2 regions of the Rhizobium mulingense genome follow, and region 1 is predicted to be linked to the other one. Evidence: riboswitches for the same ligand, from Rfam matches in the RefSeq annotation. Region 1 holds a riboswitch; the other holds the start of a gene.
What was found. A riboswitch is a leader RNA that binds a small molecule or an ion and turns the genes downstream of it on or off. The one in region 1 is predicted to bind FMN.
Positions count from the first base shown of each region.

Region 2: linked by a shared signal. The riboswitch ahead of PYR71_RS21255 (DMT family transporter) and the one ahead of PYR71_RS11420 (6,7-dimethyl-8-ribityllumazine synthase) in region 1 are both predicted to bind FMN.

Region 1 is NZ_JARFVE010000004.1:526,982-531,236, reverse strand. Features, by position in the region: gene PYR71_RS11440 (adenylate/guanylate cyclase domain-containing protein) at 1-607, opposite strand, end outside; gene PYR71_RS11435 (alpha-amylase family protein) at 1,045-1,269, shown strand; gene PYR71_RS11430 (GCG_CRPN prefix-to-repeats domain-containing protein) at 1,327-1,635, opposite strand; gene PYR71_RS11425 (SRPBCC family protein) at 1,809-2,255, opposite strand; FMN riboswitch at 2,600-2,741, shown strand; gene PYR71_RS11420 (6,7-dimethyl-8-ribityllumazine synthase) at 2,822-3,256, shown strand; gene PYR71_RS11415 (VOC family protein) at 3,507-4,196, shown strand.
Region 2 is NZ_JARFVE010000010.1:6,746-11,000, forward strand. Features, by position in the region: gene PYR71_RS21250 (esterase-like activity of phytase family protein) at 1-745, opposite strand, end outside; gene PYR71_RS21255 (DMT family transporter) at 827-1,741, opposite strand; FMN riboswitch at 1,824-1,974, opposite strand; gene hupB (DNA-binding protein HupB) at 2,097-2,372, opposite strand; gene lon (endopeptidase La) at 2,579-4,255, opposite strand, start outside.

The DNA.
Region 1 (4,255 bases):
CAGATATCATCGCCTGCGGCTCCGTCACCTGGGAAAGCGCGGTGAAATCCCGCAAATCGGCGCAGAGAAGGGCCGCGCGAATGGTTTCGCCGGTGCCGCGGGCAAGCGCACCCGACTGAACCCGAGCCGCACTGCGCCGACCGAGATAGGCTTCCAGCAGTGCTGCCCGCGCCTCCCGCGCCGCAAGGGCTGCGAGCGGCGCGGCGGCAAAACGCGCGACCTCCTGCAGCCGCGCGGCTTCATCAGGAGCAAATTCGTCCGCCCCTTCCCCTTTGCCGATGCCTGCCCAGCCAAGCATGGCGCCGTCCTGAGAAGCTCCAACCCTCTCCTCCCAAACCGGCCCGAGCCCAATCAGCCATTCGCGCCCGGCATCGCTTCGAGGTGCGGCGGCAAATCCCAGCGCCTCGATGACGGCCCCGGTTTCGGCCCGCCACAGCCAGGTGCGCCGCGCGATGATCGGATGCGGCACCGAAAGTGTCAGCGCGCCGCCGGAAAGCGCCAGGCCATCGGCCAGCAGCCGGCGCCCAAGCTCGGCCAGAAACCGTTCGGGACCGGGCGAAGCCGTAGCCTCGTCAATCAACCAGGCAAGGGAAGGAGGCAGATCCATGTGCTAACATTGGCATCGCCCTGAGAGGTTCGCAAGCGAACGTTGCCGCAGCCCGGCAGGACACCTCCGGTGTCCACAGGCCTTGGCAAACGACTGCGAAACCCGAGACGTCATCCTCGGCCTCGTTGTTGTGCCGAGGAATTGCGCCGTTTTCTCGTCAAGCAATTGCGTCTTCAGATGCTCGACACAAGGCCCAACATGACGGAGGAGACTTTGTCGGCAAACTGAGGCCACCTCCGATGTCCAGGAGCGCCCTCATCGGCTCTTGCCGCTCGGGGCATCCGCCACGGCCTCCCCACATCCTTGTCAACCCCACCTCCGAAGAACCCTGTGGAAAACCATTCACCACGGTGGAAAACAATGAAAAAAACACTTTAAACTTGCGCGGCTTTGATTCCATTATGTGCCAGCTTGTCATCGACGATTGAGGGGTTGCGATGGGCACGACATATTGGCCGAAAGACCCGCTTGACGGGAATGACATGACGCTATTGACGTCGATCCTTCGGCGGTGGTGCGCGCGCTATGGGATCGAGTTTACGGCCGAGGAAAGCAAGCGGAAGGCGAAGGAACTCGTCGAATGGTTCGAGTTCGGCGTCAAGGATCCGGCCGAGCTCGAAGAGCTGATCGACGGAAAGCACTGGCTCGTCTGCCGCATCTGAGCGCAGCCGGGCGAAACATCGCACCGGCCCTCGTTCGTCTGCCTCTGTCAAAGGCTTTTAGTAGTCGTCCCGCCAGCGGCGTTCACGATCCCAGCGCCGCTCATAGCGCCAACGTGGGCCATCCCAGTCGCGATGACGCCGTTCCCAGCCCCAGCGGGGCGGACCGCCATAGAAAGCTACAGGCGGCGGGCGTCGCCAGTTGCGCCGGCATTCGCCCCAGCGGGTCAGATGCCAGCCGCGACCGCAGGCGTAGTCGACCTTTGTGACAGTGCTCTCAACCTTGATTGCCCCAATCGGCATCGCCTGAGCCGTGCCGATCGAGAGGCTGCCAGCGAGCAAGGCAGCCGCGATAGAAAGTGCCTTCATCGAAAACTCCATTTCATCCAGCCACAAACACCTTAGGACCGCCAAATTGAACTGGAGATGAATTGCACGTTCATGTTTGCGGACGAAAAAGCAGCACCTTTCGGCCGCCGGCGGACCGTTCTTCCCGCAACGTCAAGCGCTTGAGGAGCGTCCCGCCGCCTGCCGAAAGCCGTTCATCTCCTGCCGTAAAATGGATCGGGACCGGGGTCCCGCCCGGCAGCGACCTCCGTGAGCCGTCCGAGGTAATGCGCCCAGCCTTCCTCATGGCCGGCGCATTGCTCCGCACTCGGCAGGCCGCTATGGGTGAGCCGCAAAAGCGTCCCGCCCCCCTGCTCGATCAGGTCAATCTCGACCAGGCTCGATCCCGGCGGCACCACCTCGCTGCCGTCCCAGCCGAAGCTGTAGGCAAGCCGATGCACCGGCACCACCTCGCGAAACGAGCCGCGCGCAAAGCGGGCGCCGGTGACATTGACGAGATAGAGCCCGCCGGGCTCCGGCTCGACCTCGGCCTCCGTCCCCATCCAGCGCAGGATCTTTTCCGGATCGGTCATCAGCGCAAACACCGCCGCCGGCGGCGCCGCAAGATGCGCCTCGCGGCGCACGACGAAAGATTCTGGCATCGCTTTCTCCAAGGTTGCCGCCCCGTCTCGGGAACAGCGTATCATGCTATATTGACGTGGGTGCCCTCAATGGAAGCATGTAGGCTTGAAGATGTGTCCAGCAAGGGCGGGCGACAACCTCCAACCTCGCTCATCCTGAAGCGCGCAGGCCGAAGGCCGAAGCCTCGAAGGACTCTCTCCAGCGCTGCATCCAGCGTTCACTGAGATTGATGCTCCCAGCTCGCTCTCTTCGGAGCCTGTAAGGGGCACCATCTCTCCACCTCATTCCTGTGCCTGTCACAGGAATCCAGCCGCGGCGGATCCATTCCCCTATTGCCAGCCCGCCGCCTTGCCCCTATTGTCCGCGCCGTTCTCAGGGCGGGGTGAAAGTCCCTACCGGCGGTATGCAGTTCGATTGCGAGCCCGCGAGCGCCTTCCTCGGAAGGGTCAGCAGATCAGGTGAGATGCCTGAGCCGACGGTCATAGTCCGGATGAAAGAGAACGTGCGCTGCCGCTGCCCTTCGGGACTGGCTGCGGATGCTCGTGATCGCCTTGGGTGACGTGTCTGTACGCCAAAGGAGATTACCATGACACCCACCCGTTATGCCTTCGTCAAAGCCGGCTGGCACGCCGATATCGTCGACCGTGCGCTTGAAGGCTTCCAACAGCTTGTTCCCGCCGAACAGATCGACGTATTCGACGTCCCCGGCGCTTTCGAAATGCCGCTGTTGTCGCGCGATCTTGCCGCCACCGGACGTTATGCCGCCGTCATCGCCGCCGCCTTCGTCGTCGACGGCGGGATCTACCGCCACGAATTCGTCGCCCAGGCCGTCGTCGATGGCCTGATGCGTGCCGGCATGGATACGGGCGTCCCGGTGCTGTCTGTTTCCCTGACACCGCACCACTATCAGGAAACGGAGCACCATACCCAAATCTACCGCGCGCATTTCGTCGAGAAAGGCCGCGAGGCCGCACGCGCCGCCCTGATGATCGGCAAGACACGCGCCGCTCTTGCGGCCTGAAGCATGCCGCGCAAGAGTGTGCAGCGGTTTTGCGGCAACGACATGCGTGAAAACAAAAACCTAAAGCGCAAAGAGCGAATCCGAAAGATCGCGATGCGCTTTAGCTGCCCGCGCGACAGCGGCGGGATCGGCCCGCCGTCTCTTCTGCACCGACAGAATAATTGATTCGACGCACTTACCGCGCTGTGGTCCACTCGAGCCTGACATGTATCGCCATTCTTAATGCGTCCAAACCCTAAGGGAGCTGAAGATGAGCAATGCAATGCGCAGTGAAACCTCCATTGAATCCATGAGAACGCGACCGGTCGACACCAAGCTCGAAGTGATCGTCATCCCCGTTTCCGACGTCGACCGCGCCAAACGCTTTTACGAAAAGCTCGGCTGGAGGCTCGACGCCGACTTTTCTAATGATGCCGATTTCCGCGTGATCCAGTTCACCCCGCCTGGCTCCGGCTGCGCCATCATCTTCGGAAGGAATGTCACCGCTGCCGCCCCCGGCTCCGCCCAAGGCCTCTATCTCATCGTCTCCGACATCGAGGCCGCGCGGCGCGATCTCGCTGCCCGCGGCGTCGAAGTGAGCGAGGTTTTCCATGATGCATCGGGCGTCTATGCCGGCAAGGATGAGCCCTATCTCTTCGGGCGCCTGCGCATCGCCGGCTGCGACCCCGAGCATCGCAGCTACCGTTCCTTCGCCTCCTTCAAGGATCCGGATGGAAACGGCTGGCTGTTACAGGAAGTCACGACCCGCCTGCCGGGACGCATCGACGCCGATGAGACAGCATTTTCAACTTCGAGCGACCTGGCAGCCGCACTCCGTCGCGCCGCCCACGCCCACGGCGAACACGAGAAACGCAACGGCGGCAAACACGACGAGAACTGGCCGGACTGGTACGCCGAATATATGGTCAGCGAGCAGGCCGGCAGGCAACTGCCGTTGTAGTGGCTGCGGCAGATGCTGGGAGCACCGGCCTCGCCATTCGATATCCCCTGCGGGCACTC
Region 2 (4,255 bases), on a different contig from region 1:
AATGCGTCTTCACCTCAGCCGTATTGGCGTCGATGATGACGATCTCGTTGTTTTCCTGTAGCGTCAGGGCAATCTCGTTCAGCCCGTTGAAGGCGACGAATTCCGGCTCCGGATCCTCAGGGGCAACGCCGGCGAGACCGGTCAGCGTCACATGCTTGATGCTGCTGCAATCAACAGTGCCGTTCTTGACCTGGAAGACGACGAGGTCGCCGGCCGGCATCTGCGGGATCTTGCCGTCATTGACGTCTTCGTCGCGCTCGTTTTCGATCGCAATAGTGCCGATCGTCTTGTCCTTGTTGAGGGCGATCGAATCCGGCTGGCCGCCGAGATCGCAGCTGTTTTCGATCTTCTTCGTCGCCACGTCGACGATCGCCAGGCGGCCTGAGGGCTTCGCCTTGCTCTCGGAGGTGTTGACGGCCACGAGCGCCTTGCCGGCGCTCGAGGTGACCGATGTCGGCTCGCCGTCCATCATCAGCGCGCCGCCTGATTTCGGCGCCTTGGCGTCGCTGATGTCGATGAAGCCGATCGCGCGGAGCGGGCTGTCGCTGTAGATCAGCGTATTGCCATCGTCGGTCGCGGTGATGATTTCGGCCGATGTCGGCGACAGCTTGTCTTTGTCATCAGGCAGGTTCTGAGCGACCGGGAAAGAGGCGATGCGGTTGAAGACCGGCTCGGCGGCGGCCGGAAAGGCAACGGATACGAGAAGCACGGCAGCAAGCGCTGCCTGGCGCGATGAAATCGTCATGAAATCCCCCATGTGGCGAATGGTCGAAACACGGGTTTTCTGCGGGACTGCCATGACAGAGACATGACAGTCCGTGACATTTCATGCGGAGGCCGTCTGCCTTTCCCGACGCATCTCGTTGCGCATGATGAAGAGCGATGCGGCGAGGATGAGGCCGGCTCCCAGCCAGAGATAACCGGCCGGCGCATAACCGAAGAACAGCCAGCCGGCGAGCACGTTGAGCGGCAGCTTCAGATCGTCGAACGGCTGCACATAGGCAGCGTCGGCGCTGGCATAGGCAAGGGTAAGCAGATATTGCGCCACGACCGTCAGGAGGCCCGCCAGAAGGGAGAGAGCCAGCGTCGCACCCGTCGGCACGGCGAGGCCCGCCGCAAGTGCCAGCCCGCCGTTGATCGACGTCAGCAGCACCAGCAGCCAGAGGGTGATCGTCTCCGGCTTCTCAATGCCGGTCAGGCTCTTGGTGATCAGCGACGATGCACCCCAGAGCAGCGCCGAGAGCACCGGCAGCAACGCTGCCCAGGTGAAACTGTCGGACCAAGGCTGCAGGATAATCATCGCGCCGGAAAAGCCGACAGCCGTTGCCGCCCAGCGGGCGGCGCCGACGCGTTCGCCGAGGAACAGCCGGGCGCCGAGGACGATGAAGAAGGGCGAGGTCATGACGAGCGCAATCGCCTGCCAGATCGGCACCGAAGCAAGGCTGGCAACCCATGCCACGACGCCGAGCGCGGCAAAGACCACGCGCACGACATGCCGCCAGGGATAGCTGGTGCGCATGGCCGAAAGGCCTGCCTTGCGCAGGAAGGGCAAGGAGAAAAGGAAGGCGAAGGCATATTGCCAGAAGGCCGCCGAGGCCGGGGGAAAGGCGAGCGTCATGGTCAGCCACTGGGTGGCGACGTTGAGTAGCGAAAAGGCCACGCCTCCAAGCACCATGAAGGTTGCGCCGGCAAAGGCGCGGGATTGAGAGACTGCAAGGGAATTCTGATTCATGTCTTTTATCCGAAATAAGGACTCACATAAATCAGGACGCATGAGGCGATGACACGCTGGCGCCGGCAGTCCCCTGCCCGCACGCGGCCATGCTCATTCTCTTTCATCCGGACTATACCGTCGGCTCCGGAATCGCACCGGATCTGCTGACCCTTCCCGCGCGACAGCTTGGGAAAGCGCTCGCGGGCTCGGACCGTAGCCCTTACCGCCGGTGGGAGTTTCACCCCGCCCTGAGAACAGCTCCGTGGTAAAACAAAGTCCCGCATGCGGCAAGCGGACAAGCCAAAAAGGGGCCCGGCATAGCCGAACCCCTCTCAAAACCCTGCACAGCCGGTCTCGTTTACGGCTGGCGGATAATCTTTAATCAGCCGTTGACGGCGTCCTTCAGGCCCTTGCCGGGCGTGAACTTCGGCACGTTGCGAGCCGGAATGTCGACTTCAGCGCCGGTGGACGGGTTGCGGCCCTTCGATGCTGCACGATGAGAAACGGTGAAGCTGCCGAACCCTGCGAGGCGGATGTCGCCCTTGTTCTTGAGTTCAGCCTGGACAACGTCGAAAACCGCGTCGACAGCGGAAGCCGCGTCAGACTTCGTCAGTCCCGCCTTTTCGGCCACTGCGGACACGAGTTCATTCTTGTTCATGTTTCCACCCCTTTCTAAATGGTATGAAACGACTCAAATGTAAGCTAGGCGCAGAATAGGTTTCATCAGGCCCGCCGGGAACCCAGAAGCCCTGCAAATCAAGGAAAAGCAAGCGTCTCCATGACGTTTTCACAAAAAAGGCTGGCGTTTCCGCCAGCCTTTTTGCGTCTTTTGCGCCAAATGGGCATAAATGTGGCAAGCGCCACTCAATGCGCTATGGTTGCGCCCGTCTCATCAAGGCCTTCGACCGATGTGATCACAGGCGTTTCCACCGTGCCATCCCACTCGATCGGCTCGGGCCGGCGGATCAGCGCGTGCTTGATCACCTCGCCCATGCGGGAGACCGGGATGATCTCCATGTTGTTCTTCACGTTGTCAGGAATCTCCGCCAGGTCCTTGGCGTTTTCCTCCGGAATCAGCACCTTCTTGATGCCGCCGCGAAGCGCTGCGAGCAGCTTTTCCTTGAGACCGCCGATCGGCAGCACACGGCCGCGAAGGGTGATTTCACCGGTCATGGCCACATGCTTGTTCACCGGGATGCCGGTCATGATCGAGACGATGGCGGTCGCCATGGCGACACCGGCCGAGGGGCCATCCTTCGGCGTGGCGCCTTCCGGCACGTGCACGTGGATGTCGTTCTTTTCGAACATTGGCGGTTCGATGCCGAAATCGACGGCGCGCGAGCGGACATAGGAGGCCGCTGCCGAAATCGATTCCTTCATGACGTCCTTCAGATTGCCGGTGACCGTCATGCGGCCCTTGCCCGGCATCATCACGCCTTCGATCGTCAGCAGCTCGCCGCCGACTTCCGTCCACGCCAGACCGGTGACGACGCCGACCTGATCCTCGCCCTCGGCTTCGCCGTGACGGAAGCGCGGGACGCCCAGGTAATCGGCGATGTTGGCGGCCGTCACGTGAACGGACTTCGTCTTGCCCTTGATAATCTCGGTCACCGCCTTGCGGGCGAGCTTCATCAATTCGCGTTCGAAGCTGCGGACACCGGCTTCACGGGTATACTGCTGGCTGATCGCCATCAGGGCGTCGTCGCTGACCGAAAATTCCTCGGGTTGCAGCGCATGCTCCTTGATGGCCTTCGGCAGCAGGTGCCGCTTGGCGATCTCGCGCTTTTCATCTTCGGTGTAGCCGGCGATACGGATGATCTCCATGCGATCCATCAGCGGCGCCGGGATGTTGAGCGTATTCGCCGTCGTGATGAACATCACGTCCGACAGGTCGTATTCAACTTCCAGGTAATGGTCCATGAAGGTCGAATTCTGCGCCGGATCGAGCACTTCGAGCAAGGCCGAAGACGGATCACCGCGATAGTCCTGGCCGAGCTTGTCGATTTCGTCGAGCAGGAAGAGCGGGTTCGACTTCTTTGCCTTTTTCATCGACTGGATGACCTTGCCGGGCATCGAGCCGATATAGGTGCGGCGGTGACCGCGGATTTCGGCTTCGTCGCGAACGCCACCGAGCGCCATGCGGACATACTCACGGCCGGTCGCCTTGGCGATCGACTGGGCGAGCGAGGTCTTGCCGACGCCGGGAGGTCCGACGAGGCAGAGGATCGGACCCTTGATCTTGGTGGCGCGGGCCTGCACGGCGAGATATTCGACGATGCGCTCCTTGACCTTATCGAGACCGAAGTGATCGGCTTCGAGGATCTTCTCGGCATTGTTGAGATCGGCCTTGATCTTCGACTTCTTGCCCCACGGGATGCCGAGCAGCCAGTCCAGATAGTTGCGCACGACGGTGGCTTCGGCCGACATCGGGCTCATCTGGCGCAGCTTCTTCAGCTCCGCATCGGCCTTTTCACGGGCCTCCTTGGACAGCTTGGTCTTGGCGATGCGCTCTTCCAGTTCGCTCATCTCGTCGCGGCCTTC